Regions from separate parts of the Pantoea vagans genome, predicted to be linked through region 1. Evidence: predicted binding sites of a transcription regulator. Region 1 holds the regulator's gene; the other holds the start of a gene.

What was found. Region 1 encodes PhoB, which activates phosphate uptake and scavenging genes when phosphate is short. Its sites were predicted from a motif close to CTGTCATAAAACTGNCNNAT; they were not measured.
Region 2: a site for PhoB is predicted at 8,780-8,799, ahead of opgB (phosphatidylglycerol--membrane-oligosaccharide glycerophosphotransferase). Genes of this name have one in related genera too.

Annotation. Positions count from the first base shown of each region.
Region 1 is NZ_CP011427.1:3,019,735-3,034,786, reverse strand. Features, by position in the region: gene LK04_RS14210 (AAA family ATPase) at 1-608, opposite strand, end outside; gene sbcD (exonuclease subunit SbcD) at 605-1,816, opposite strand; gene phoB (phosphate response regulator transcription factor PhoB) at 2,014-2,703, shown strand; gene phoR (phosphate regulon sensor histidine kinase PhoR) at 2,719-4,032, shown strand; gene LK04_RS14190 (PstS family phosphate ABC transporter substrate-binding protein) at 4,051-4,977, shown strand; gene LK04_RS14185 (cobalamin-independent methionine synthase II family protein) at 5,144-6,247, shown strand; gene brnQ (branched-chain amino acid transporter carrier protein BrnQ) at 6,650-7,969, shown strand; gene proY (proline-specific permease ProY) at 8,037-9,392, shown strand; gene LK04_RS14170 (acyltransferase family protein) at 9,757-11,709, opposite strand; gene LK04_RS14165 (histidine-type phosphatase) at 11,987-13,189, opposite strand; gene LK04_RS14160 (inositol monophosphatase family protein) at 13,228-14,037, opposite strand; gene LK04_RS14155 (ACP phosphodiesterase) at 14,302-14,883, opposite strand.
Region 2 is NZ_CP011427.1:3,447,028-3,462,079, forward strand. Features, by position in the region: gene LK04_RS16030 (MFS transporter) at 1-32, opposite strand, end outside; gene LK04_RS16035 (nucleoside hydrolase) at 259-1,242, opposite strand; gene LK04_RS16040 (LacI family DNA-binding transcriptional regulator) at 1,255-2,277, opposite strand; gene LK04_RS16045 (MFS transporter) at 2,354-3,748, opposite strand; gene LK04_RS16050 (histidine phosphatase family protein) at 4,330-4,884, shown strand; gene LK04_RS16055 (YncE family protein) at 4,877-5,827, opposite strand; gene LK04_RS16060 (glycosyltransferase family 32 protein) at 6,245-7,258, shown strand; gene LK04_RS16065 (LysR family transcriptional regulator) at 7,232-8,155, opposite strand; gene LK04_RS16070 (tautomerase family protein) at 8,276-8,665, shown strand; gene opgB (phosphatidylglycerol--membrane-oligosaccharide glycerophosphotransferase) at 8,880-11,171, shown strand; gene LK04_RS16080 (APC family permease) at 11,480-13,081, shown strand; gene LK04_RS16085 (hypothetical protein) at 13,252-14,007, shown strand; gene LK04_RS16090 (GNAT family N-acetyltransferase) at 14,033-14,743, opposite strand; gene LK04_RS16095 (PLP-dependent aminotransferase family protein) at 14,848-15,052, shown strand, end outside.

The sequences.
Region 1 (15,052 bases):
AGCGTGTCTAACTCGCTGCGGGCGGTGCGCCAGCGCTCGTAAATCTGCATCGAGATTTGCCCGTAAATCTCGGTGCCGGTGAGTTCTTCCAGTAGCTCGGCGCGTTCTCCCGGTTTGGCATTCAGGAAGGCGGCAAACTGCCCTTGCGACAGCATCATCGAACGGGTAAAGCGCGCGAAATCCAGCCCGGAGAGGGTTTCAATCGCTTTGAGTTTGTCACCGACTTTATCGGCAACAATTTGGTTATCAGCCACGCGGGCCAGTTCGACACGCGGCGCCTGCAATTTGCCATCGGCCAGGCCACGTGCGCGGTTTTGGCTCCAGAACGCGCGCCAGGCTTCACCTTTGATTTCAAACTCCACTTCAGCCAGGCACTCTGCGGTATCACGGGTGATCAGTTCATTTTGCGTCTGCGATAGCACGCCGAGGCGTGGCGTCTGGTGATACAACGCCAGACAAATCGCATCCAGCAGCGTGGTTTTTCCTGCGCCGGTGGCGCCGGTAATGGCAAACAAACCGTTACTGGCAAAGGGCTCGCGGCGGAAATCAATAAACCACTCACCGCGCAGCGCATTGAGATTCTTAAAGCGTAACGTCAGAATTTTCATGCGGACGGGTTCTCCAGCGCGGCGAGGGTGGTGCGAAACAGTTGGGTGAGTTGATCGGCTTGTTCGGCATCCAGCTGATCTTCCTGCGCCAGACGGCGGGCAAACACCTCTTCCACTTTCAGCTCGCTCAGGGTTTCGTTGTCCATGCGTGCCAGGCTGCGCTGGCGCTGCTCACGGCTACGTCGTACCAGCAGCACTTCCACGGGCAGCGCTTCGGTGAGCTGTTCGACGCGACGCTGCAGGTCACTAAGATACTCTTGCGTGGTGATTTCAATATCCAGCCAGACCGGTTTTTCGCCGTCTCCCTCGCTGAATTGCGTCAGCTGTAACTCAATTTCCGCCATCGATCCTTTGAGCATCTGCATCGGCTGGAATAGCGGAATGGTGAGCGGTGTGACGGCGTCTAACTGGCGGCTGAAATCGAGCAGGAACACACTTTTATCGCGGCCCAGTTCATCAAAACTGAGTGGGATTGGCGAACCGCTGTAGCGGATATGCTCGCTATCGGCGATACGTTGCGCCCGATGGATATGGCCAAGCGCGATGTAATCGGCAGGCGGAAAAGCCTGCGCCGGGAAGGCATCCAGCGTGCCGATATAGATATCGCGTACCGAGTCGCTTTTGGTGACCCCCACCGTGGTGAGGTGCCCGGTGGCGATGATCGGCAGTGGCTGATCGCCACGCTGCGTGAGGGCTGCCGCGTAACACTGCTGGTAGTGCTGCTCTATCGCCTCCAGCAATGAGATTTGCTTTTCACGGCCTGATTGCCCGGCCTGACTACGCAGAATATCCCGTGGACGAAGATAAGGGATGGCGCACAGTAGCGCGCCCGGCGTGCCATCACGCTGATGCAGCGTCAGCACCTGCTGCTCGCCTTGTGGCGTGGCGCTGGTGATCACGCGGGTATTCAGGCAGGCAAGGAGTTCACGCGATTCATTGAGGGTGGCAACGGAATCATGGTTTCCTGCCAACACCACCAACTGACACCCAGTGGGCTGCAATGCCACCACAAAGCGGTTAAACATTTCACGCGCATAACTGGGTGGCGAACCGGTATCAAACAGGTCTCCGGCGACGATGAGTGCATCGACTTGATGCTGCTGGATCTGGTCCAGTAGCCACTCAAGGAAGGCCTGATGCTCTGCCGCGCGGCTTTTACTGTAAAAGAACTGACCGAGATGCCAATCCGCCGTGTGTATGATGCGCATGAAAACTCCGTGCTTAGTTAAGCGAGCGAGAAGTATAACCTCTTCAGATCGCAAAGAAAAAAAAGCGCTAATCGTTGTCACATTTCTGTTTTTTAACTATTTATCATAGGTCGGGTTTTTCATAAAAGTGTCATAAAACTGACGCATAATGACGCCGCAAATCCCCGTGACAAGCCGTCACAACAGCAGGAGTTATAATGGCTAAGCGCATTTTGGTTGTGGAAGACGAAGCTCCCATCCGTGAAATGTTATGTTTCGTGCTGGAACAGAATGATTACCAGCCTATTGAGGCCGAAGACTACGACAGCGCGATTGGTAAGCTGATCGAGCCGTGGCCTGATTTGATTCTGCTGGACTGGATGTTGCCGGGTGGCAGCGGTATTCAGTTTATTAAACATTTGAAACGTGAAGCGATGACGCGCGATATCCCGGTGATGATGCTGACGGCGCGTGGTGAAGAAGAGGATCGCGTACGCGGTCTGGAAGTGGGCGCGGATGACTACATCACCAAGCCTTTCTCACCGAAAGAGCTGATGGCGCGTATCAAGGCGGTGATGCGTCGTATCTCGCCGATGGCAGTGGAAGAGGTGATTGAGATGCAGGGCTTGAGCCTGGATCCCTCCTCACACCGTGTGATGGCCGAAAGCACCCCGCTGGAAATGGGCCCGACGGAATATAAATTACTGCACTTCTTTATGACGCACCCAGAGCGTGTTTACAGCCGTGAGCAGCTGTTAAACCACGTTTGGGGCACCAACGTGTACGTCGAAGATCGTACGGTTGATGTGCATATCCGTCGTTTACGTAAAGCTTTGGAAGTTTCTGGTCACGATCGCATGGTTCAAACCGTACGCGGAACAGGGTATCGTTTCTCTGCCCGCTATTAAACGGAGTCTTTTACCGTGCTGGAACGACTCTCCTGGAAGAGATTAATGACCGAGCTGGCGCTGGTCTGCTTGCCTGCGCTGGTGCTGGGTCTGTTGTTCGGTTATCTGCCCTGGCTGCTGCTGATTGCCGTATCCAGCGTGCTGTTTTGGCACTTCAGAAACCTGATGCGTCTGTCGCACTGGTTGTGGGTTGATCGCTCCATGACGCCGCCTTCCGGGCGCGGCAGTTGGGAACCGCTGTTTTACGGTCTGTACCAGATGCAACTGCGCAACCGACGTCGCCGTCGTGAACTCGGTAATCTGATAAAGCGTTTTCGCAGCGGTGCGGAATCGCTCCCCGATGCGGTGGTGTTGACCACCGAAGAGGGCACGATTTTCTGGTGTAACGGACTGGCTCAACAGCATTTGGGCTTGCGCTGGCCGGAGGATAACGGTCAGAACATCCTCAATTTGCTGCGCTATCCTGAGTTTTCTCGCTATATCCGTCAGCGCGATTTTAATAAGCCACTGACGCTGGTGCTTAACAACCAGCATCATATGGAATTCCGCGTGATGCCCTACAGTGAAGGGCAGTGGCTGATGGTGGCGCGTGATGTGACCCAGATGCACCAGTTGGAAGGCGCGCGGCGTAACTTCTTCGCTAACGTCAGCCACGAACTGCGCACCCCGTTAACGGTGTTGCAGGGGTATCTGGAGATGATGGACGATGCGACGATGAACGAGCGCACGCGTGGCAAAGCATTGCACACCATGCAGGAACAGACGCGTCGTATGGATAGCCTGGTGAAACAATTACTGACGCTGTCGCGTATCGAAGCGGCACCGGCCATCGATTTGAAAGAAACCGTGGATGTGCCAGGTATGCTGCTGTTGTTGCAGCGTGAGGCAGAAACCCTGAGCCAGGGCCGTCACAGTATCCATTTCCACACCGATCCGCATCTCAAAGTGTTTGGTAATGATGAGCAACTGCGGAGTGCCATTTCCAATTTGGTCTACAACGCGGTGAATCACACGCCAGATGGCACGCGTCTCGACATCAGCTGGCTGCGCACGAAAGAGGGCGCGCAGTTTAAGGTCTGTGATAACGGGCCGGGGATCAGTGAAGAGCATTTGCCACGCCTGACAGAGCGCTTCTATCGGGTGGATAAAGCCCGCTCACGCGCCACAGGTGGTAGTGGGCTGGGGCTGGCGATCGTGAAACATGCGTTAAGCCATCACAATGCGCGGCTGGAGATCACCAGTATCCCGCATCAGGAAACCTGTTTTAGTTTTCTTCTGCCGCCACGGTTGATTGTGGCAAAGGGAATCCGCGAGAATGTGGCGCAGTAAACGCCACCGGATAACCTGATGAAATCGCTGTTGCTGTTCACTTTGCTGTTGTGCTCTGCGCTGGCGCAGGGCCAACAAACCATGCTCACCGGCAATTTGAGCAGCGTGGGTTCTGATACCCTCGGCTATCTGATGACGCTGTGGGGCGAGGATTTTAGCCGTCAGTCACCTGGCGTTAACGTTCAGGTACAGGCGGCGGGCTCCTCCACCGCACCCACCGCGCTGGCGGCGGGCGCCGCTCAGTTGGGTGCCATGAGCCGCCCAATGCAGATTGATGAGCGCCAACTGTTCACCACACGCTATGGTTATCCCCCATTGGCTGTCCCCGTTGCCATGGATGCGCTGGTGGTGGTGGTGAATCAGGACAACCCACTGCCCGATATCGATCAGCCGCAACTCGATGCACTCTTCTCCGTCACCCGCTTATGTGGCGCGCACAGCGTACCGCAGCGCTGGGGCGATCTCGGATTGAATCAGGATGGCTGGGCAAAACGCAGCATTCAGCGCTTTGGTCGTAACTCAGCCTCGGGCACCTGGGGATTCTTTAAACAACAGGCGCTGTGTAAAGGCGATTTTCGCGCTGACGTCGCGGAATTTCCGGGTTCGGCTGCCGTGGTGCAAGCGGTGGCGAGTACCCCCAACAGCATTGGCTATGCCAGCTTCGGTTTCCATCTGAGCGGCGTAAAAATGGTGCCGATCAAGACGGCCAGCGGCGCGAGCGTGATGCCCGATGCCGAATCTATTCGTAGCGGCCACTATCCGTGGTCTCGTCCTCTCTACATTTATGTGAATAAAGCGCCAGGCAAACCCTTGCCACCCTTGGTCAGTGCTTTCCTGCATCAGGTGTTATCGCCAGCAGGGCAACGACGCGTCACTGAAGCGGGCTACCTGCCGCTTTCAGAAAGCCAAATGGCGCAGGCACGCGCCGCCATCGAAGGAAATTGAAGCAGTAGTCGCCGATCATGAATTATATTCACGTCAGCTGAATTTTCTTCCATTGCCCTTCGGGGCATAGCGTGTCACTCTCATGGACATGTAGCCGTCCAGATGGCTAAAAATAACCACGCGAAATTATACCCTGACGCAATTATGCGTTTAGCCAGGAGTGCATATGTCACATCATCATCCGTTCCGTGCCGATACCGTCGGCAGTTTTCTCCGTCCCGCGGCCATCAAGCAGGCGCGCGTGCAGTTTGCCAACGGTGAGATCTCCGCGGAGCAGCTGCGTCAGGTGGAAGACACTGAGATCCGTCATGTGGTTGAACAGCAACGTGCCAACGGTTTGCAGGTGGTGACAGACGGTGAATTCCGTCGCGCGTGGTGGCACTTCGACTTCTTTGGCGATCTGCAGGGCGTTGAGCTGTTTGAAGCCGAGCAGGGCATTCAATTTAATGGCGTGCAGACCAAAGCGCACGGCGTCAAAGTCACTGGCAAAGTGGGTTTCAATCCCAACCACCCGATGCTGGAACACTTCCGTTTTCTGAAGAGCATTGCCGGTGATGCGGTAGCGAAAATGACCATTCCAAGCCCAAGCGTGCTGCACTTCCGCGGTGGGCGTAAGGTGATTGATGCCACCGTCTATCCTGATTTAAAAGAGTACTTCGCTGATTTGGCACAGACCTATAAAGATGCGATCAGTGCGTTTTACGCCGAAGGCTGTCGCTTCCTGCAACTGGATGACACCGTGTGGGCCTATCTCTGCTCGACGGATCAGCAGCAGCAGATCCGTGAACGCGGTGAAGATCCGCAAGAGTTGGCACGTATCTACGCCGGGGTGCTGAATAAAGCGCTGGAAGATAAACCTGCCGATTTGTCCATTGGCTTGCATGTCTGTCGCGGTAACTTCCGCTCAACCTGGATTTCCGAAGGCGGCTACGAGCCAGTGGCCGAGATTCTGTTTGGTCAGGTCAATATCGATGCGTACTTCCTCGAATATGACAACGAGCGCTCAGGCGGTTTTGAGCCGTTGCGCTTTATTAAGCCGGGTCATCAGCAAGTGGTACTGGGTTTAATCACCACCAAAAACGGTGAGCTGGAAGATCCTGCTCAGGTGAAAGCCCGTCTGCAAGAAGCATCGCAGTTCGTGAGCCTTGACCAGATCTGCCTGAGCCCACAGTGTGGCTTTGCGTCGACCGAAGAGGGCAACAGCCTGAGCGAAGCGCAGCAGTGGCAGAAGATTCGTCTGGTGGTCGATATCGCTAAACAAGTGTGGTGATGCTGTAAACTTGTGCAAACAGGCGCGTAAATCGCGCCTTTTGTGCATCCATAAGCCAATTTTTGCAAGGAGATCTCCCGCGATGCGGAAACTTTAAGCAAATCATCTGAGGTGTTTTACGCCTATTCCCCGCTGATTAACTGCTTTGTGTCACTTTGTTGCTATATCCTTCTGGTTTTCCGATCCCGTATTGCCTTTCTTCGCTATAAACGTTTTAATTTGCGCCGTTGTCGATTTATCCCTCTGTGAACAGAAGAAAAGTAGTTTAAATCACCTGCGCTTTAACGATTAGGCCCGCATAACACACTGATTCCATCAGTTAAGCCCTTGTTTACGCGCATCCAGAGGACAACACGAACTCAACTTCCACCGCAACATCAGCTACAGGCAGTACAGAAGTTTATGACACATCGTTTAACCTCCAAGGATATCCTGGCGCTGGGCTTCATGACGTTTGCCCTGTTCGTTGGCGCAGGAAACATTATCTTTCCACCGATGGTGGGGATTCAGTCTGGCGAACACGTCTGGGTTGCCGCTTTTGGCTTTCTGATCACGGCTGTTGGCTTGCCGGTGATGACTGTTATCGCCCTGGCACGTGTTGGCGGCGGCATTGATGCCCTGAGCTCACCGATTGGCAAGGCGGCAGGTCTGCTGTTAGCCACCGTTTGCTATCTGGCCGTGGGCCCGCTGTTCGCCACCCCGCGTACTGCGACCGTCTCCTTCGAAGTCGGGATTGCGCCATTGACTGGTGATGGCGCGCTGCCGTTGTTCATTTACAGCCTGATTTACTTTGCGCTGGTGATTGGTATCTCCCTGTACCCAGGCAAATTGCTCGACACCGTCGGTCATTTCCTCGCACCACTGAAAATCGTTGCGCTCACTATTCTGGGCGTGGCTGCACTGCTGTGGCCTGCGGGCGGTATTGCACCTGCGACAGCTGATTACCAGCGTGCTGCGTTCTCCAGCGGTTTCGTCAATGGTTACTTGACCATGGATACGCTGGGCGCCCTGGTGTTCGGTATCGTGATTGTCAATGCCGCGCGTTCTCGCGGTGTGGAAGATGCCAAATTGCTGACGCGTTACACCATGCTGGCGGGCGTGATCGCCGGTGTCGGCCTGACGCTGGTTTACCTCAGCCTGTTTAAACTGGGTTCCGGTAGTGCGGGCCTGGTCGATCAGAATGCGAACGGTGCGGCGATTCTGCACGCCTATGTGCAACAGACCTTCGGCGGTATGGGGAGTTTCTTCCTGGCGGCGCTGATTTTCGTGGCCTGTATGGTGACGGCAGTTGGCCTGACCTGCGCCTGTGCCGAATTCTTTGCGCAATACCTGCCATTGTCGTATAAGACGCTGGTGTTTATTTTGGGTCTGTTCTCCATGGTGGTGTCGAACCTCGGCCTGAGCCATTTGATTCAGATTTCCATTCCGGTGCTGACGGCCATTTATCCGCCGTGCATCGTGCTGGTGGTGTTGAGCTTTACGCTAAAGTGGTGGAACAAAAGCACGCGTATCATTGCGCCAACCATGCTGGTGAGCCTGCTGTTTGGTATTGTGGATGCGATTAAAACGACTAACTTTAAAGATGTACTGCCGCTGTTCAGTCAGCATCTGCCGCTGGCAGATCAGGGACTTTCCTGGTTGCCGCCATCGCTGGTGATGCTGGTGATTGCTGCGGTGGTGGATCGTGCAAAAGGACGCGAACAGGTCGCTGTTCATCAGTAAGCAACATTGCTGTTAATTTCAACCACGGGCTTGCCCGTGGTTTTTCATTTTCAAGGTACAGGCGGTTATGCAAGAAACCAACAAGCTCAAACGCGGACTGAGCACGCGCCACATCCGGTTTATGGCACTGGGATCGGCGATTGGCACCGGGTTGTTTTACGGCTCAGCGGATGCGATCAAAATGGCGGGGCCCAGCGTGCTGCTGGCCTACATCATCGGCGGTGCCGTAGCGTATATCATCATGCGTGCGCTGGGTGAGATGTCAGTGAATAACCCGCAGGCCAGCTCCTTTTCGCGTTATGCGCAGGATTATCTCGGTCCATTGGCAGGATACATCACCGGCTGGACCTACTGTTTTGAAATCCTGATTGTGGCGATTGCCGACGTCACGGCGTTCGGCATCTACATGGGCGTGTGGTTCCCGGAAGTGCCGCACTGGATCTGGGTACTCAGCGTGGTGTTGATCATCGGCGGCATTAACCTGATGAGCGTGAAGGTGTTTGGCGAAGTGGAGTTTTGGTTCTCCTTCTTCAAAGTCGCCACCATCATCATCATGATTCTCGCCGGTTTCGGCATTATTTTCTGGGGCATCGGCAACGGCGGTCAGCCAACCGGTATTCACAATCTGTGGACCAATGGCGGTTTCTTCGCGCACGGTATCATCGGTATGCTGCTGTCACTGCAGATGGTGATGTTCGCTTACGGTGGGATTGAGATTATCGGGATCACCGCCGGTGAAGCGGAAGATCCGGCGAAGTCGATTCCTCGTGCCATCAACTCTGTACCGCTGCGTATTCTGGTGTTCTACGTGGGTACGTTGTTCGTCATTATGTCGATCTATCCCTGGAACCAGGTCGGTACGCAGGGCAGCCCGTTTGTGCTGACCTTCCAGCATCTCGGCATTGCGGCGGCGGCATCCATTCTTAACTTTGTGGTGATCACCGCGTCCCTGTCGGCGATTAACAGCGATGTGTTTGGTGTCGGACGTATGCTGCACGGTATGGCGCAGCAGGGCCATGCGCCAAAAGTCTTCACTAATACCAGCGAGCGCGGTGCGCCGTGGGTGACAGTGGTAGTGATGATGGTGGCGTTGCTGATGGCGGTTTATCTCAACTATCTGATGCCAGAAAAAGTGTTCCTGGTGATCGCTTCGCTGGCGACTTTTGCCACGGTGTGGGTATGGATCATGATTCTGCTGTCGCAGATTGCGTTCCGCCGCAAAATTGGTGCGCAGGAGGCCGGTAAGCTGCAGTTTGCCCTGCCAGGCGGCAGCGCAACGGCGTGGATCGGCGTGGCGTTTCTGGTGTTTATCATCGCGCTGATTGGCTATTTCCCGGACACGTGTGTGTCACTTTACGCGGGCTTTGGCTGGATAGTGCTGCTGTTGCTGGCGTGGCCACTGGTGAAGAAGCGCCGGGGTTGAAATTGACGGGTGTGTATCACGACGCACCTGTCTGAAGGTCGCCATAAGTGGCGTAATACTCTTTAGTTAAGAACTCAGGCTGCTTATTGATAAGTGTCCTTTCTTTTCTGTGCGGGCTCTGCCGCCACTACTGCCCCCTCTGGGCCGTCCTCGCGCCGCTAAAGCGGTGCCTTCGACTTCCACGTCGTGCCGGACGGACCGTTCGCGGATGACCATCCATGGTCGGCCGCGAACTGCCCCACGCCTCCCCGCGTGGGGCTCCTGGCCCAACGTAAAAGTCTCAGCGCTGCGGATAACCCTGAGGGGGCAGCAGACGGCGTTATCGTCAGCCGCTAACTAACAAGCATTTATATCTACCTGGATGTCACCAATTCTTCCCTAACGCGATATCCCCGCCTGCTGGACTCAAATGGTTATTGTCGTAATAGAGCGGCAATCCACCACTGGTAATCATGCATCCTTGTTCATTACACAGATTCTCGCGCAGAGACAGCACGCGTACGCCTTCCTCCTTGTATGCCTGTAGCAGTTTTTCTACCGCCTCTTCCGGGAACTGGAACAGCCTGGTGCGCTCGCTTAACAGCGGTGGTGCCTCCCACTTTCCAAGCCAGGCACTTAACTCACGGCGAATCGGCATATTGCGGTTATTGCTGTAGCGCAGCGGATCGACATCCACCGACGGTGCGTCCTCGATCACCGTAATCTTCTTCCCGGCCTGTTTTAACTGAGCGATCACCCGGTCCATGCCAGCCTGCAGCGCTTCCAGATTACTCTTCTCAGGATGGCCCGTTTCACGGAATCCCGCGCCGGGCAGCAGGCTCATGCCCGAAGCCCAATAGGCGCTGATCACCACTTCATCTATCTTATCGCTCATCACCATCTTCAATACGGCCTGATTAAAGTTGATGCACTGTTGCGCATGGTCGGGCACCTGATTAACCACGCGTGTCGCCCCAATCAGGAACGGGCAGGAGGCTTTAGTCAACTGATACAGCGGCTTATCCTGACGCAGCGCGTAACGGGACACTGAATCACGTAGGGCGGCGGCATGGCTGTCGCCAATCAGAGCAATACCCGGCCGATCGCTTTTGGGTTGGCACTCAGTCAGTCGGGATGGCAGGTTAGCGCCATAACTCAACAGGCAAGGATTACGCTGCGCGGAGATTTTCCAGCTATCGGCGTTTACCACTAACTCACTGACACGTGATTTCATGCCGCCGGTTTGCCACAGCAGTACCATGGCGCCTGCTGCTATCACTGAAGAAGCACAGTAACTGGGGATCACCCAACGCGTACCCGTTCGAGCCTGGCGGAAGGGCTGTTCGATGAAGCGGCAGGAGAGCCAGGCAATGCCGAGCGCCAGGGTGCTGATCAGCAGGCCTTGCCAAACGGTCAGCGGATTGTCACTACAAATGCGGGCAAGACTGAGCAGCGGCCAGTGCCACAAATACCACGAGTAAGAGACTTTGCCGATGAACCGCATCAGCGGATTTTCTAACAGTAACTGGTTAAGTTCACTGTGGGCACCGATCATCAAACAGCCCGCCAGAACGGGGATGGCGGCTACCCAACCAGGGAATTGATCGTCACTGTTGATCATCACGCTGGCCGCGATAATCAACAGCCAGCCGAGCAGGTTGAGTAAATTGCCCGCGCGGCCGGTGACAGGCTGCGGCTTCCACAACGCGAGTAACACCCCAGCGCCAAGTTCCCATGCGCGTGTAGGCAGCAGATAGAAGGCATGAGTGCTGGCAAAAGCGGTGACCCAGATGCAAGCAACCAGTGAAACCAGGCTCAACATCAGCACCACACGGCTCATGGGTTGTTTGAGTCGCACCGCCAGCAGCAGAATAAACGGCAGCACGATATAGAACTGTTCCTCGATACCCAGTGACCAGGTCATTAACAGCGGATTCAGATCGGAATCTGTGCTGAAATAATCACCACTCTTAATTAATAGCATATTGGGAACGGAGATAAACACCGCCACGCTGTATTTGGCTAGTTGGCTGAATTCAAGCGGCGATAACAACATAAACCCGAGCAGCAGTAATATTGCCATCATGAAGAACAGCGCGGGGGCGATACGACGAATACGACGCAGATAAAATTGATAAAAGGAGAAGCGTCCTTCAGATATTTCCTTGCTAATAATACCGCCAATCAGAAAACCAGAAATAACAAAAAACAGGTCTACACCAATAAAGCCACCTTTTAATGCGGTGACACCGGAATGGAATAATACAACTAAGATAATGGCAACGGCACGCAGGCCATCGATATCCACCCGATAGCGGTGGGGAGTATTCGCAGTCATAGTTAAAACCCAAAAGTGAATGTTTATTTTTTAGTTTTACTTGGCACTAAAAATAAATCGGCGCATCCTGTCGCCGAAAAAAAGTTACAAAGGAGAAAAAGGGGTATTGCTAAGGGATGATTGACGTCGTCAGGATACGCCTTTTCATCGTAGAAAAAGCATGGCGAAAAAAAATTAGAATAATCGCAGGTTGAACGGTAATTAATGATTACGACACTGAATCGTTACGCCGCCAGGAATGAGTCGATGTTATGCATTGAGCTTAAGTATGCTAACGCTAATTGGGGTAAGTCACCTTGCTGAGTGCGCTGCGATCAATGGCGGCACGTAATTGCTGCAAAGTAGATTGATAAGGGCAAAGCTCGCCCACCGACGTCGAGTGACAATTTCCCTGATGCCACTCTTCTCGTAATAACGGATGCGCATCATCAATCGGCGTTAACAGCCGTAAACCATCCAGACTTTGCGCCTGGAAGTAGATGCGCAGGAAACGGGCATGGGTTTGGGTATCACGCCAGCGCTCAAACACCAGACTGCCACCCGGTGGAATATTGCCGCGTGCGTAACCTGGCAATTGCCAGTTGAAGCCCATCAGCGTGCGGAGCATGGCGATATTAGTGTCATGCGCGACCAGCAGCAGCCAGCGGGTATCAGGAGTGTTGTCGCTGTCTTCTAAGCTGCTTAATACTGCATCCAGTAAAATGGAGCCGCGCTTCTGCGCAATATAGGGCACGTCATTGCTGAGATCGTAATTGGCAGTAAGCAGCGGCAACAGTGCGCCGATTTGCTCGGAGGTGGTGATATTCCCCCACGCGATCTGGTTGAACGGCAGATGTTCACTCCAGCCGAGGCGCAACGTCTCGACCATACTCGCCAGCACGCTTAATCCCTGAACATAGGTACTGCCGCTTCTGGTTTGCTTTAGCTGCCATGGACGATCAAAGAAAGCGCAGTCCGAATCGCACACCGCTTGCTTTAATCGCTGGATTGCGGGCTGTAAGCGCTGCTGCAATGCTGTCAAATCACCTGCCTGGGCGGCAACCGCGGCATACTCTTTGGCGGGATCGAGTTGGGCAAACGGGAATTTATCACTCTGAAAAAGCGGATCGCTGCCTCCCTCAACGTAATGAACTTGGACGTGGCAATCGGCAAAGGCACCGGTGACCAGCGCATCCGCTGTTGCTCGTGTACGTTGCAATGGGCTGGCGCGAACATAAATTTGCTGGGCATTGGGACAACCCGCGTCCAACAGGCCTGATTGACGATAATGTTCGCCTTCCCAACGTCCTTTATTGACCACTGCCGCATAACCGTGAGCGGTAAGTTCACCATCCGCAGTGTGCCACTGTGGCCAGCGGCGTTCGGTGGCGGCTTCAATCTCTTTACGGTTACCCGGCGTTGGCGGTCGTACGCCGTGACGGCTGATCTCTACTACTTTTTCCAATTGATAATGCTCTTCTGCGTGGATCGGCAAAGCCATCCACCCCAACAAGATCAGCAGGGCAGGGCGTATCAAATTCACAGTGAGGGATGATCGGGTAGCAGGGCTTTGAGCTGCGGATAGATCACCGCATTGGCCAGTAGCACCGGATTGCCGTGTTGCAGCCCGTGATGACTGAGATAGTCATTGGTCTGGCCGCCCGCTTCGCGCATTAATACGATGCCCGGTAATCCGTCCCAGGGGTTCATGTGTGCTTCATAATAGCCAATCAGTCGGCCCGCGGCGGCCCACGCGCTCATCAAGGCACCGGAACCGTTGCGGATAAACATGCCACCCTGGGAGAGTAGCCCACCAATAAAGGCGGTGAGCGGTTCAATGGGTTGGCTATTGGAGCTGCTTAAACCGAGAACGCCCTGGTTGAGATGCTGGGCACTGTGCGCCTGAATGCGCTTCTCATTGACCCACGCGCCCTTGCCACGGCAGGCGTGAAAGGTTTCATGATGGTTGGGATCGCACACCACACCAATGACTGGCTCGTCTTCACAGACAATCGCCAGCGACACGCACCAGTTATGAAGCCCGTTCAGAAAGCTGCTGGTGCCATCAATCGGATCGATCACCCAGATAAAGCGCGCGCCTGCGGTTTCGCCACCGCTCTCTTCGCCGAGCACGGCATCCTCGGGAAAGCGTTCGTGAATCAGGTGTTTCACCAGCTCTTCGACGTTGCGATCGGCTTCGCTGACCACGTCCTGTAAATCCTTTTTATGCTCAATCACCAGTTGATGGCGCTGCTGATACCAGGATAAAGCGCGGCTGGCTGCAGTTTTAGCGACATCACAGGCGAAGTGATAACGCGCATCAAGTTCGGTTAGCGTAGCTGATGACATCTTTCCCTCTAATCATTCAGGCTGTGAATGTTGGGCACTTACGCAACAAAAAACATGGTCTGTCCGGTGCGCATCAATGCGCTCCCCGCGCAAAACAAGCAATGTCATGGTAGGGGTGCCATTAATGGCGACCGAAAAGCGCTTAAGTGACCAGCAGTTACAGAGCAGTGTGACAGACTTAACAAAAGTTAAGGAAGGTTTCATTAAGCCGCAGATGGCTGCGGCTGGCAAGGGGGGGAAATGCCGGGATTGTGAAAAAAAGGTTCAGAGTTGCTGCGCGCGGGCGGCTGCCATCAGGCGCGGGTAGAACTGGAAGAACAGCGGTTCGAGTTGCGAGTAATGATCAACGAAATCCTGATAAGAGTCGCGCAGGGCGGCCAGGCGGGGGCGGCGATGTGCCATGCCATTGAGCACCCGTGCCAGCCGCGTCGGTTCGGCGTAGTGTTCGAACCAGCGCTCACGCCACATGACCGCATTCAATTCGATGAACCCTTCCGGTGTGCCGGGGAGCTGCGGCAGGATTTCTCCCTCGGCCGCCGCCGTGAAATCAATCAGCGATTGTGTCGGGTGCAGCTTGTCCCAGTGCAGGGCGAGGAAATGATCCCAGATGACGTCGAGTGTAATAGGGGCGACGCGACGCGTTTCGGCGCGGAAAAACTGCCGTGCTTCCCGCACTTCGGGCAGGTTATCGGTGAGTACATCCACGCGACGATGCATGGCAATGCCCGCCACAACGGGCTCCGGCCATTGCGATTGCACGTTGCCGCGCACGAAGTCGGCCATCAGATTGCCCAGCAGGGAGCTGTCAGCCAGCTGTGCGAGGTGGAGGTGAGCAAGAAAGTTCATGGCGCATTATATACACGGCATACTTCAAGTTACAGCGGCGTTGGCTGCTCTCGCTCACCCGAATCACTTACTTGTGTAAGCTCATCGGGCTTCCCTCATTTGCCGCCTTGCTGTAACTCGAATTATTTTGTGTATAGGCAGCAGGTCAAAGGCAAATTCACAGAGATGC
Region 2 (15,052 bases), 430 kb from region 1:
ACGTTTCGCTGGGTCGCAGTCCAGTTGAACATAGGGGTATCCTGTCTGATTGCTTCCGGTTCGTTGACCGGAATTTATTGGAACGTTATCCAGCAAATGGTTTCACTGGTTATTATTGTGTTAACCATTTGTATATAGCATGTCAGAAAGACCGGCTGCGGCGGGGAATTGTCAGGGAGTGATTCGCGGTGTAAGGAAGCGTGTCGGAGGGTGAGGATAGTGCACCGCAAGGTCGCGGTGCCTTTTATTGCACATCGTTCAGCGTTTCAACCGATTAAATGCCTGCTCGATCATCTCCAGCAGTAACGGATTATTCACGCTGTGCATCACATGCACCAACGCGCCGGTTTGCTCAGGCACGCCGATATCCAATCGCAAGGGTAAACGATAGCGCCAGCTTTTGCCCCGCGTGGCACCGGCACGCAGTTCAATATCGACATGATAATCGACCCCATCCGCCACTCGTTGATTCAGCAACCAGGCAATCACCAGCGCATCATGGATCCAACAGCCTGGCAAATGACGTGTACGAATGGAGTAGTCAATCCACGGGCGCAGCGTCTCGCGCACAAACTGCGGTAGAGGATGGTCATTGGCGGTAAGGCGGTTAAGATCCTGATGCGTCATCAGCGTTTGCGTGGTCGCATCCATCGGCACCAGGGTGATGGTGGCACCGCTGTGTAACACCTGGTGGGCCGCTTCCGGATCAAGGCCAAAATTGGTGTCTTTGATGTAATCATCCAACGCAAAGACGCCGCCCATGATGACAATCTCTGCCACCGATTCCGCCATCTGTGGGTATCGCTGCAGCGCCAGCGCCACATTGGTCAATGGGCCGATGGCTACCAGCGTAAACTCACCGGGGTTATCGCAAATCAACTGCCCCATCACGCCAGCAGCATCATTGCCATCAGCCGCAAGCACCTGGGGCTGACGCACGCCACGCCATAGTTCGCCGAGTTTTTCGTCCTGCACGCCATCAAGGCGGGCGCGCCACGGCGCCGGGTCTTCACGCAGCGCCTGCAATGCCCCCTGCACCACCGGAATATTGAGGCCAAGGCGTTGCAACAGGTCTTTAGCCACCTGCGCGCCCACGGCGCTCGGTGTATTACCGGTGACGGTCGTAATCAGCTCTACTGATAGCGAAGGTGAAGCCAACGCTAATGCCAGCGCAAGGCCGTCATCAGTGTTCGCACCTGCAATTCCATTCCCCGGATCACAATCAATAATCAGTCTTTTCATAATGTTATAAGTTTATTTTTGTTGGATAAGCTGGCAGCCGCAGGACTCACCGAGTTCGAGATAGTGAGGAAACTCTGCCAGTTGTGCGTCGCCATCCCAATTTTTCAGCATGGCAATAGCGCTGCGAGCCATTTCACGCAGCGGTTGACGTACGGTGGTCAGCGTGGGGACATGAAACGCTGATTGATCGGTCCCGTTGAAGCACACCAGCGCGACATCTTGCGGCACACGCAAACCGTGCTCAGAGAGCGCACGGATGCAGCCTATCGCCTGGCCTTCATTACTGGTAAACAGGGCGCGCGGAACACGTCCGCTGGCGACCATACGCTTGGTTGCGTCGTAACCGCCCTGCCGCGTAAAGTTGGCTGGGAAAATCAGGGTTTCATCAATCGGTAAGCCCTGTTCGGCCATCGCCTCCCGCCAGCCCTGAATACGGTCCTGGGCATTGAGCATCTCCAGCGGGCCGCTGATGATGCCAACCTGCTGATAACCGTGGCTCAGTAAATGCGCCGTGACCTGACGTGAAGCCTCTTGTTCATTGACGCGTAACATGCTGACGCCAGGGCGCGGCTCAACGCGATCCAGCATCACCAACGGTGTTCCACTGGCCTGAATCACATCAATGTAGGGATGCCGATCAACGCTGTTATAAAACAGCCCATCAACCTGACGATTTAACAATCCCTGGATCAGTTCCAGTTCGCGTTTACGATCGTCCCCAGCATCACCCAGCAACATCACGTGGCCGTGATTAAGTGACTCCTGCAACAGCATATGCGCCATCGAAGCGACAAAGGGGTTGCTGATATTCGGCACCACCAACCCAAAAGTCTTGGTGCTGCCAGAAGCCAGCGCACGCGCCACGGCATTGGGCCGATAACCGGTTTGTTTGATCGCATCCAGTACACGCTGGCGCGTCGCTTCCGCCACCGGACGTGGACCGTTATTAATGACGTAGCTCACCACCGCCACTGAGGTTCCAGCGACTTTTGCCACATCACTGCGTGTCACATTTCCGCTTGGGGATTTCGCCAAGGATCTTGCCTCTGTATCAATGCCATTGGCCGGAGAATCCGGCCAATGGCGATGTTTAACTCATAACCTCTGAGCGCTAAATGGCATCTTCCGGGAGATTCAAATCGCGCCCGCGCGTTTCGGGTGCCACAAAAGTCGTGAGGAATCCGATGCTCGCCATCGCCGAGAAGTACACGGCAATCGCCCACCAGTGACCGGTGTAAGACAACAGCGCTGCAGCCACTAAAGGTGCGGTTCCACCTGAAAGGATAGACCCTAGCTCTTTCGCTACCGCCATCTTGGTGTAACGGTGTTTAACACCAAACATCTCAACGCCCCACGCAGCCTGCACGCCAAAAATGCCCAGCGAAGCCAGCGCCATACCGACCACAATCACCGGAATCACGATGGCCGGATCATGGCTATCCATCAGACTAAAGGCGGGCCAGGCGTAGATCATCAGCAACAGGCAGAAGCTACGATAGGTAATGCGGCGACCAAAGCGGTCTGATAACCAACCGGCAAAAGGAATGATCAGGAAACCCAGCAGCGAAGCGATAAACACCGCGGTGGTCGGCACCGATTTATCGAGCATCAGCACTTTGGCGACGTAGCCCACAATAAAGCCCTGCGCCAGATATGAAGGACCGTTTTCACCGATGCGCAAACCCACCATGGTCCAAAACGCACGGCTGCGTTGCCAGAAGCTGCGGGTATCAATCTCGGAAGCAGCCTGTTGCAAGGTGGCATTACGCTCGGCCTGCAATTCCGCCTGCTGGCGTTCAAAGACCGGGGTTTCACGCAGGTGACGACGAAGCCACAGCGCGACCACCGCGATCAGCACACTGCTGAGGAACGGGATGCGCCAGCCCCAGGCGAGCAGGCTTTCTTTATCCATCTGAATCACGGCCAGCCACACCAGTGAGGCGATCAGCGTGCCGCTGTTGGAGCCGAGGGCAATAACAGAGGAGACCAGGCCACGACGCTCAACCGGTGCATATTCACCTAACATCACGGTGCCGCCTGAAAGCTCAGCCCCTGCGCCAAGGCCTTGCGTAAAGCGCAGCAACACCAGACAAGCAGGCGCCCACACGCCAATGGTCGCGTAGGAAGGAATCAGACCAATTAAAGTGGTGGAAGCACCCATCAGGATGATGGTGGCGATCATCACGGTTTTTCGGCCTTTGCGATCGCCAATCCAACCAAACAGCAGCGCGCCGATGGGACGGGCAATAAAGCCGACCGACCAGGTGGCAAAGCTGGAGAGCAACGCCATTGTCGGGGTGGCATTGGGGAAGAATACATCGCCAAAAATGATACCGGCAGCCAGACCATAGAGCGCGAAATCCGCATATTCCATGGCAGTGCCCAGCCAACATGAAAAGGTAGCGCGCCAGAAATCTTTGCGGCCAGAGGGGGTTTCCAACCGCGCATCGGCAGCTGAAGTGGAGGTCAGTGAAGTTTGTTGCGAAACGGATTGATGTACCGTCATAACCCTTTCCCTGAAATAGGTGAAAACAGCAAACGCCCTTCCGTGGGTCGATTCCCTTGCAACAAGCGGAACACCCCGGTGACGACGTTCAGTAGGCAAACCTGGATGAAAGTCAAAGAATTCCCCTGGTGTTGGAATTCGCTTATTCGCCTGTTCTCGCCGATGTTATTTTCATCGATCGCATTAGTAAGGCAAATGTAACTGGGTCATCTCAAGGCCAACTTCGTCTCTGGCACCGTGAGCTATCACTTTGGATACAGTCTATCTACGCGCGTAGATAAATCAAGTGATAAAAGTAAAAACAATTAATTTATCTTTACTATAGCTCGGGATAAAAAGACAAAAATGGCGTCAATTCATGACATTACATCTCACGCGCCTGAATCATCATTCGTCAAACCGCATGTTATTAACGATGAATGCTTATCATTGGCAGAGTGGCAGCTGATCTTTCATCGCGGTTTTTTTCGCACAATACAGTTAAGCTTTGATGACAATTGCGAATTAATCTTAAAACGAGCTTACTCTCGCGGTTGAGTTGATGCCTGCATTACACTGGATAAAAATCAATCAGGACGCTTATGACTATCATCCTTATGCGACACGGCAAACCTGACCATCCGGTGAGCGGACGCTTCTCTGCGCGAGCGTTGGCAGACTGGTGCGAGGGATACGATCTGGCTGATATTTGTGACACGCCCCCGGCTCGCAGCAGGGCGATTGCGCATCTAGCCAGCGTGATTGCCTCCAGCTCGCTGCCGCGCGCGCGCTCATCCTTAGCACGTCTCGGTTTGCAACCGCATGCCGTGGATGACATTTTCAGCGAAGTGGCGATGCCCCTGCTGCCGTTTGAGCGCCTGCATCTGCCTCTGACGGTCTGGCTGGCACTGTTGCGCCTGTTATGGCTGTGTGGTTATGCCGGGCATGTGGAATCGGTTAAACACGCGCGAGAACGCGCGCGTCAGGCCGCAGACAAGTTGGTCACGCTGTCCAAACAGGGCACCGTTTTGTTAGTCGGCCATGGCATCATGAACAAATTGATTGCACGTGAGTTACGTAAGCGCGGCTGCCAAGCTGAGAAACATGCCAGCAGCCGCCACTGGAGCAGCGCGATTTACCACCGCCCATTCATTTAAGCTGGAAATAACTCAATATTTCACACCCTTTCCCCGCCGTCGGTGTAGCAACCACCTTCATCTGCTGCAAATCAATCACGCTCAACGAACCATCACCTTCATTGGCGATCAACAGCGTACGGTTGTCTGAGCTGAAACAGCCATCCATGGGTTTATTGCCGACCGGAATGTCACCGAGCGGATTGAGCAGATCGTCAAACAGCGTCACCAACGGCTCTTGATCGCCAATCGCCACTAAGCGTTCACCGTTGGCACTAAAACGCACCACCTGACAGGGTCGCTGATGGCCTGACAATCTAATGCGCTGACGAATACGATGACTTTGGCGATCGACCACATACAACAACGGCGCATCTGCGGCGCTCGCGACTAAATAGGGGTGCTTTGGTGAAGCGGCAATACCCGCGATGGGGCCGGGCATTAAAATATTATCAATGATGCGCCCTTCTGCCTCACACAGATCCACCACCGTGATGCTCGCGTCTTCCTCGTTCTCAGTAAACAACTTGCGCCCGCTGGGAGACAACGTCAGCCGATGGGCATTGTGTGAAGGCAGGGTGATCACTTTCTCGACTTTGTCGGTTAAAGGATCGATAACGGCCACGGCCGCACTGTTTTCACAACAGAGATACACTTTGCCATCACGCCCCAGTTGACCACTGTGGGGGGACTGCAAAGGCGATAAATCGATAAAACCGCTGATCTGGCGCTGGCGTAAATTGATCACAGCCACTTTATGGCCCGGATGCGGGTTGTCACCGTGAATGCCATCGCCATAGATCGGCACATAGGCCTTCTCCTGTTCGGGTAGCATCAACAGCTCATGCGGACGCGGCGGAAACGCATTCAACTCCTGCTGCACAGCATAGGTATCGGGATCGAGAAACAGGACACGATTCCCCTGTTTATCCACCGCCAGTAACCCACGGGTGTATGACTGCATAATGCCTCCTTTGTTTTTACCCTCTGGTGTAAGCGTAGCTAATCGGCATCAACGAGGGGCAAATCCCTGCCAGGCCAGTAGAAAATGTAGCCGCCTTAACCGATCTGATCAGCGGCTACTTTTAATCCAGGCCGCAGCTATCGCCATGCGTACGTTATTTTATTAGGAATAGTCCTAATGATGATTAATTAAAGAATCAGCAATCAACGCACTTATTTATCGAAAATTTTATGCTTAACGGATCCTTCATTTTCCGGTTTATCTGAAAGCAAAAAAAAGTAATAGCCTCTAAGGCCAGAATGTTTTATTAAGCTGAGGTGAGTACTTTTTACACACAGCCGTGAGGAAACATAAGAGCGCTTAAGCCGCCAGCATCAGGGAATCCTTGCCACCATAACCACAATAATTAGGTGCATCATGAAAACAAAACGTCTCCAGCCAGCGCTTGCGCTCTGGCATAACTGGAAAAAAATCGCCTTTACCAGCCAGACCTTACTACAGAAAAAACAGCATACTGCGCTCTGCGCGCCGGAGTACGATCCCAGCGAAGAGGACAATATCGTGTTGTTTTCTGGCGAGAAAGCCTTGCCGGAAATCCCGAAAAAAGTCTGGATGTATTGGGATGATGAGTATTTACCGAAATCAATGATGTTAAATATTCAAAAATTACGAAAAGATAATCCCGATCACGATATTTATTTATTAAATCGTTTAACAGTAAAAGAAGTGTTGCCTGATTTTATTTTCACTTCAACGCAATTAAGCAAACAGCAGAAAAGCGAAGTCATTCGTCTGGAGCTGTTATTACGCTACGGCGGCATTGCCATTGATTGCAGCACACTGTTATTTGAAGATCTCTCTTGGGTGCATCGTGCACATCAAGAGCGCCGTATGGATGTGATTGGTTACTATCGCGAAATTTCCACCGTCAACTATCTGGCTCCGGTGATTGAAAACTGGTTCCTCGCTGCTGCACCTAACAATCCGTTTATTCGCGAATGGCAGAAGCAGTACGCACCAATCAAGAACCTTGGCGAGCAAAACTACTTCAACGAACTCGCAAAGCGCGATGACTATGCGTTGCTGACACAAAAAATTGAGCAGCCCCAACAGCAGCTGGGTTCACTGGCGCAACAAGCCGCCATGCGCGAATATCGTCGCGTGAACCTCTATCTGCGTAAATGTGAAGCCAACGCCTATTATTATCAACGCCTGAGCGGCTGGAAAAGTGAAGCCTTCGCCCATGCGGTGCTATTCAACCAACGCCCAATGACACCGCCGCCGGTGATCAAATTGAGCGGCAATGAGCAACTGCATCTCGACTTTAACCTGCGCTTAGGTAATTACAACCGCAGTAGTTTGTTAGGTGAGATGATGCAACCGCAGGCCACTGTTGCACTGGCTTCAGCCATCAACAAAGCGCGCGCGTAGCCAATGGACAAAGGTGGTGACCGCCCGTGGCACTTGTGCGGCATACGGGCGCACCACCCATAAGCGATCGGCGAAAGCATCCACCGTTTGCCACTGCGGCAGAACGTGTGAAAGCGTCCCTGCGGATAACGCGGCGGTCGCGCTGAAATCCGGCAGCATGGCGATACCGAGCCCTTGCAGCGCGGCATCGCGAATCGACTCGCTATTATTGGTGGCAAAATTCCCCTGAATCTTCACCTGTACGGTCTCGCTTCCCCCGTTAAAAGGACGGAAACGCCACTGCGGTGATTCCAGCCCGCGCGGATAGTACAAACAGTTATGCTGCTGGAGTGCCTCCGGTGTCTGCGGTACGCCATTTTGTGCCAGATAAGCGGGCGAGGCCACCAGCAAAGCTTTCGTCTCACACAGCGGCAAAGCCACATGGGTTTCCGGCAATGTCTGGCTGTGACGAATCGCCAGGTCAAACCCTTCACTGCCGAGCGAGACCAAACGATCGGTCACGTCCAGTTGCAGGCGTACCTGAGGATATTCTCTGAGGAAATCGCCGATAATCGGCACCAACTGCTGGCGGGCAAACGCCACGGGCGCACTCACTCGCACCATACCCCTTACCGGCCCGGCTTCATCACGCACGCTGAAAAAGCTTTGTGCAATGCGCGCAAAAGGGTCACGCAATTCATCCACCAGTTTTTCACCGGCTGAGGTCAACCGCACGCTACGCGTGGTGCGCTGCACCAGCGAAACGCCCGCCATCTCTTCCAGCTCTTTAATTTTTTGACTCATGGCTGCTTTGCTGACGTCTAATCGTTCAGCTGCACGAGTAAAACTGCCCAACTCGGCTAATACGGTGAGCCAATGTAAATGCACCCAGAGGGCATCAGTTTTGATTTCTTTCATCGGGATTGTTCAAAATAATAAATAATCATTTCAACCAGCACGCTTTTTCTTTCCTGCAGCAAGCGGCAGCATAGAGCCACATCCTACTCTTATCTTGTGAGCAAAAACGAGGGTTTATTTATGCCGTTATTGACATTTGACATCATTCAGGGCCGTTCAGAATCAGAGATCCGCACCTTACTCGACGCCGCGCATCGCGCCGTGCTGACAGCGTTTAAAGTGCCCGCGCGCGACCGCTATCAGATTGTTCATGAAAACAAAAGCTACCAAATGGTATTCCAGGACACCGGCCTGGGATTTGAACGCACCGATAACCTGGTGATGGTACGGGTTTATACCAGCCCGAGAAGTGAAGAACAGAAATCGTTGTTCATGGCAGAGTTAGCACGCGAGCTTTTAGAAAATTGTGGCGTAAAGGGCACCGATCTGATGATTAGTTTTATCACCAACAGCAAAGGCGACTGGAGCTTCGCTGACGGTGAAGCGCAGTATCTGACTGGCAAACTCTAATCTCCCCTCCCTTCCCTCGCTGGCAGCCTCGGTGACGTTGCTGCCAGGTAAAACCATAGTCAGCCTAAACCCGCATTAAACGAATCGGAATGCGCCGCACAAATCTGTTTGGTTATGTTGCAGCCCTGTGACAGCCCAGATAGATTGACGCATAACCCCCAAAGAGGGCCGTGGGCGCAAGGATTGCGTCACTCTTCAATGTGAGGATCTGATCTTGTCCGAGATAGTTTCGGTTGTTCTCTTTTTGGCTGCAATCGCCGTTTACTCCTACAAAGCCGGGCGAAATAAATTCTGGTTTATCTTGATCTTACTGTTGTTAACACTGTTTATCGTGCTTAACGCCACGCTTTACGCCAGCAATTATTTTACTGGCGACGGCATTACCGATGCAGTGCTTTACACCTTAACCAACAGTTTGACCGGAGCAGGTGTCAGCAAATATGTGGTGCCCGCCATTGGATTAATCATTGGCCTGTTCCTGCTGTTTTGCCTGCTTTCCTGGCTGCTGCGCCGCCGAAAACGACCGCATCATTTGGGTTGGAGTCTCCTGGCCATTGCCTGTGCCGCCGGTTCAGTGCAAACCACACCTGCTTTTCGTCAGGTGAAGGATCTTATTGCCTCGCATACGCAGCAGGCAGACACTGACTTCGATGATTATTATAAAACGCCCAAAAAAGTCATCTCCGAGCCCAAGCTCAACCTGGTGTATATCTACGGTGAAAGCCTCGAGCGTACCTACTTTGATCAGCAGGCCTTCCCCGGCCTGGCACCTGAGCTCAGTCGTGAGAAAGATCAGAGCATCGACTTCAGCGAGACCGAGCAGCTTCCTGGTACGGATTACACCATTGCCGGTATGGTCGCTTCACAATGTGGCATTCCGTTGTTTGCGCCTTTTGATGGTAATGCGTCTGCTTCGCTCTCCAGCTTCTATCCACAGAACATCTGTCTGGGTGACATCCTGAAGAATTCCGGTTATGAAAACTGGTTTATTCAGGGGGCCGACCTGCGCTTCGCCGGAAAAGATACCTTCCTGAAATCACACGGGTTCTCCCCCGCGAATATGTACGGTTCGCAGGAGCTGCAAAGCCGCGTGGCCGATCCCAGTTATCGCAACAACTGGGGCTACTACGATGACACAGTGATGGACGAAGTGTTCGAGAAGTATCAGGAGCTGTCACGTCAGCAGAAGCGCTTTGCTCTGTTTACACTCACGGTGGATACCCATCATCCCGATGGTTTTATCTCTCGTAGCTGTCAACGAAAAAGCTACAGCTATGACGGCAAACCAAACCAATCCTTTAGCGCAGTGGCGTGTTCGCAGGAGCATGTCGCGCGTTTGATCGAGCGTATCAAAGCCTCACCCTGGTTTAAAAATACCATCATCGTCGTGAGCTCCGATCATCTGGCGATGAACAACACCGCGCACCAATACCTGATTAAACAGCCACGCCGTGATCTGTTTATGGTTATCCGAGGCGATCAACCTCAGGCAGAAGTGTTAACGGGCAAACGCAGCACCCTGGATAATGGCGCCACGGTGCTGGATATCATGGGCGGTGATAATGCCATTGGTCTGGGCCGCAGTGGGTTATCTTCAACCTCTCTGTCGACCCAATTCCAGGACATGACACAGAAGGTCACTGCGTGGAAAGCTGACATCATTCAGTTGTGGAATTTCCCGAAAAAACTGGATGCCTTTACCATCGATCAGCAAAAAAACACCTTCAGTTTCTCCGGTTCAACCTTCAAATTGCCGATTCTGTTTCGCGTGGGCAGCGATCGTGTTGAGCCGCTGCCCGAGGGGGAATATTCGGCACCGCTGCGTTTCCAGCTGGCCGATTTCACCTCTTCCGATAAATTCGTCTGGGTCGATCGCTGCTTTAAAATGGCACGTTTGTGGCAACCAGATTTAGCGCTGTCTACCGACCTCTGCCTTGCGATGGGTCAGATGGGTGCGCATCCCACCGTCACGCGCATAGATAAACCGCTGTGGAAGGGCAAAGCCAGTTTCCCGAAAGCCGAAGTCAGTGCTGCGACCTATCAACTTAATGAACAGCAGATACGCATTGAGGACAATGCCATTCGCTACCAGGCAGACAGTTTCTTACTAACCGTACCGGGCGCACCTGAGGGCGTGAAGAGCTTTAAAGGGATATCACGTCCTGAGAGCTGGGGGCGCTGGTCTAACGCCAATCTGGCACCGGAGGTTAACATCGAATATGTCGATCCCCTGCCGGCACGATTTGATGTGGTGATTACCGCTCGTGCTTTCGGTCCGAACGCGCATCGTCCCATCCCGGTACGCGTCGGTGATGAGGAGCAGCAGCTTAATCTGGGTGATGATTTCTCCACCACCACGCTGCATTTCAACAATCCTAACGGAAGCCACAATTTGGTTATTACGCCACCTGAGCCACAACTCTCCAATGAGGGCAATATCACCGGGCAGGACCCGCGCAAATTGGGTATCGGCATGGTGGATATAAAAATCGTCCCAACGCTGTAGCACTATAAAATATTATGTCACTCTTACTACTGGGGTGACATAATATTTCCAACGGTCACATATTATATATTTTGGATCTTTTAAGTGCAGCCTGCACACTCCACGAAATCATCATTACCCTATATTCCTCTCGCATCGATGTAACGCATGCAATAACTATGCTTTTAACCCCGCATAGAATCTCAATTGTGCAAACAATTAATTTACCCAATGAACTATGTCGTATTAAAACTTATTCTGGCACGCAACATGCTTATAAACCCTTGAGCGAATATATAAATCAAATGACCAGATCGCAGAGGTAATTTATGGCATCGAGCGGATTAAAACAAAAATTGGGGCTAGTCGATTTATCCTTGTTAGGCATAGGATCGATGATTGGTTCCGGGTGGCTGTATGCGGCATTAAATAGCTCAGGCTACGCGGGAAGCAATACTGGCTGGGCCTGGGTATTAGGTGCAGTGATAGTGCTGTTAATCGGGCTGGTCTATGCTGAGCTCTCCTCCGCCATTCCCCGTGCCGGGGGCTTTGTGCGTTATCCCAATTACTCGCACGGTAATATCGTGGGCTTTGTGATTGGCGTTAGTTCATTACTGGCGTATACCAGCACGGCGGGGGTCGAAGTTGAAGCCGTGCGTCAGTACGCGCTTTATTGGTGGCCAGCGTTAGGCCACAGTGATGGCAGTCCAACAGGACTCGGTTTTGCCGTGCAAATTGGTTTGTTAGTGGCCTTCTTTTTACTCAATTACTGGAGTGTCAGTTTCTTTGGCCGTGTGAATACCATTATCACCACGTTTAAATTTATCGTCCCTCTGTTAACCATTATCACCCTGCTGCTCTATTTCCACGCTCCTAACCTTTCCGTGCCTCCTGCACCTCCCGGCGGCGCACATGGTGTTTTCTCTTCTTTAACCGGGGCGGGAATTGTTTTTGCCTATCTCGGCTTTCGCCAGGCCGTTGATTTCGCCAGTGAGGCGAAAAATCCTCAACGCAATGTCCCCTTAGCGATTGGCATTGCGATTGTGGTGAGCTTTGTGATCTATCTGGCGTTGCAGTATGCCTTTATGGGTGCAGTGCCGACAGACGTGCTTAATCAACATGGATGGGCAGGCTTGAAGCAGGTATTCCAGTCTCCTTATGCAGATTTAGCGCGCAGTCTGGGGTTAACCTGGCTTATCAACTTAATACTGATCGATGCGGTCATCTCGCCTGCTGGCACCGGCAATATTTATCTGGCTGGCGCTGCGCGCGTGCTCTTTGCGTGGGCACGTAATGGCCATCTGTTTAAGGTGTTTGGCAAAGTGGATGCTAAGTCTGGCGTGCCGCGTGGTGCGTTATGGTTATCACTACTGTTGGCTATCGTCTGGACATTGCCTTCCGAATTTCAGGTCTGGGGAGGTTTAATTGGCGCAGTGACCTCAGCCACCGTCTTCACCTATATGCCTGGCCCAATTACGCTTGGTGCTTTTAGAAATCACCTTCCAGGGCTTAAGCGTCCCTTCCACTTGCCAGTTGCCGCTGTTTTGAGCCCGCTGGCATTTGTCGCCAGTACTCTGCTGATTTACTGGAGTGGCTGGTCAGTGAATGAAATTCTGGTGCCAATTTTAATGGTGGCATGGATTGGCTATGCGATTTTTGGCAAGAAGAACAATGAATTTCAGCAAGACCTCCATTGCGCCTGGTGGCTGTTAGCCTACTACATTGCGATCCTGGTCATTTCGATGCTGGGCAGCTACGGCGGCAGCGGCATAATCAGTTCACCCTTGGATATGATCCTGACGATCGTAGCTGCTCTGGTGTGTTACTTCTGGGGGGTTAAGGCCAGTTTACCTAAACCTGATATCAGTGATGACGAGGAAGACACTCCCACTTCCGACCGTTCTTTGAGTAAAAAATACGCCGCCAATTAACCTCTCAAGCCTGCTTATTTAAGCAGGCTTTTTCTTATACGAAAAATCGTTACCCTTTGTACTAATTGATTTTTTTCGAGGCATCGCGCAAAATAACAACGATTGCATAGGTAAACTATCACCTGTCGGATAGTCTTCCTTTTATTGAGGAAGATGACAGGAGTACACGGATGACACTCGCTATGATGAATACGCACAAAGCCTACAAATCTCTGCAACAGGCCGGTATTGAAGACAGGCAAGCAGAAGCCTTGGTTGAAATATTTGCGGAGATGCAGCAAGAAAATGCCTTAACTAAGTCTGACCTGTCTCAGGCGATGGGGAGTTTGGTGCGCGCCCAGAGTGACACCAATCATCGTATCGATAAGCTGGATATTCGCATTGCGCAATTTGAAAAGGAGGTGCGTTTACAGTTTCAGGGCATAGACCAACGCTTTGATGCTAATGATAAAGTCATTTTAAGTTTCAGGGAGAGATTCGATAAAATCGATGCCGAATTCGTCAAAATCTACGATAAATTTGACAAGATTGATGTGGAATTCGTCAAGATCAATGAGAGATTCGTTAAGATTGACGAAAAATTCGCGAAGATTGATGAGAAATTCGAGAAAATCGACGAGAAATTCGCGAAAATTGACGAGAAATTCGCGAAGATTGATGAGAAATTCGCGAAGATCGACGAGAGATTTGACAGGATCGATGAGAAGTTCGATAAGATCGATGAAAAGTTCGCTAAGATTGACGAAAAATTTGAGCAAATAGACCTTAAATTTATAAAAATGGACGCCAGGATCAGCGACTTAGATCAGCGAATGCAAATAGGCTTTGCGGAATTGAAGCGAGACAACATTTGGATCCGCCGACTGCTACTCGGGATGACCACCGCAACAGTACTCGCCGCCGCCAAATACATTTTTGTCGGTTAGCCGGGCCTGATGCCCGGCACGATCATCATCTTACACGCAGTGTCTCAAGCCTGGTGCGCTGCGCTCCATCCTCACTGAAATTCTCCACCGCCAGCCAGCGCTCAAATGCCTGTTTCAATTCCGGCCATTCACCATCAATCATCGAGAACCAGCAGGTATCACGGCTGCGGCCTTTATACACAATTGCCTGACGGAAAATACCTTCAAACTGGAAGCCCAGGCGTAATGCTGCCTTGCGTGAAGGCTGATTACAGCTGTCACATTTCCATTCGTAGCGGCGATAGCCTAATTGATCGAACACATAACGCATCAACAGATAGTGCGCCTCTGTCGCCATACAGGTTTGCTTGAGCAGCGGTGAAAAAGCCACATGCCCCACTTCAACCGACCCGTGCGCCGGGTCAATACGCATCAGCGCCAGAGTTCCCACCGCTCGCTGACTGTACAAATCAATCACTGCGAAATGCATCGGGTCACGGCCCTGTTCAATTTTTTGTGCATACGCGAGATAAGCCTCTTCATCCGGGAAAGGCTCTGCAAACATATAGGTCCAGTCGCGCCCATCAGCAGCTTGCGCGTAAGCGTTGTAGAGATCGCGCCCATGACGTTCAGCACTTAACGGCTCAAGGCGGCAATAATGGCCGGTGAAAATTTCGTAAGAGGGCCAACTGCGCGGTTGCCATGCTGTCAGTGGCGCGCCAACGGGTTGCCCGTAAGCATTAGTGTATTGCGTCATTGCTCAATTCCCTTGTCAGTGAAAGCCTGTTGCACAGCGTGCCAGTTAGCTGGCATGTTAAAAAGCACCACATTCGATGAAATTTATGGGTCCACGTGATGACCATGAACGAGAGTGAACTGCATCAACTCTTATTGGCTCCGCTGGAAATGAACAGCGAGCTGACGCTCCAACAGCAGTTGTTTAAGCGCATCAAGCAGGCCATTCTGACCGGCGCGCTCCCTGCTGGCACGCGTTTACCTTCGACCCGCCAATTAGCGGGTGATCTCAAGGTGTCACGTAACACCGTGACCGGGGTGTGGGCGCAGT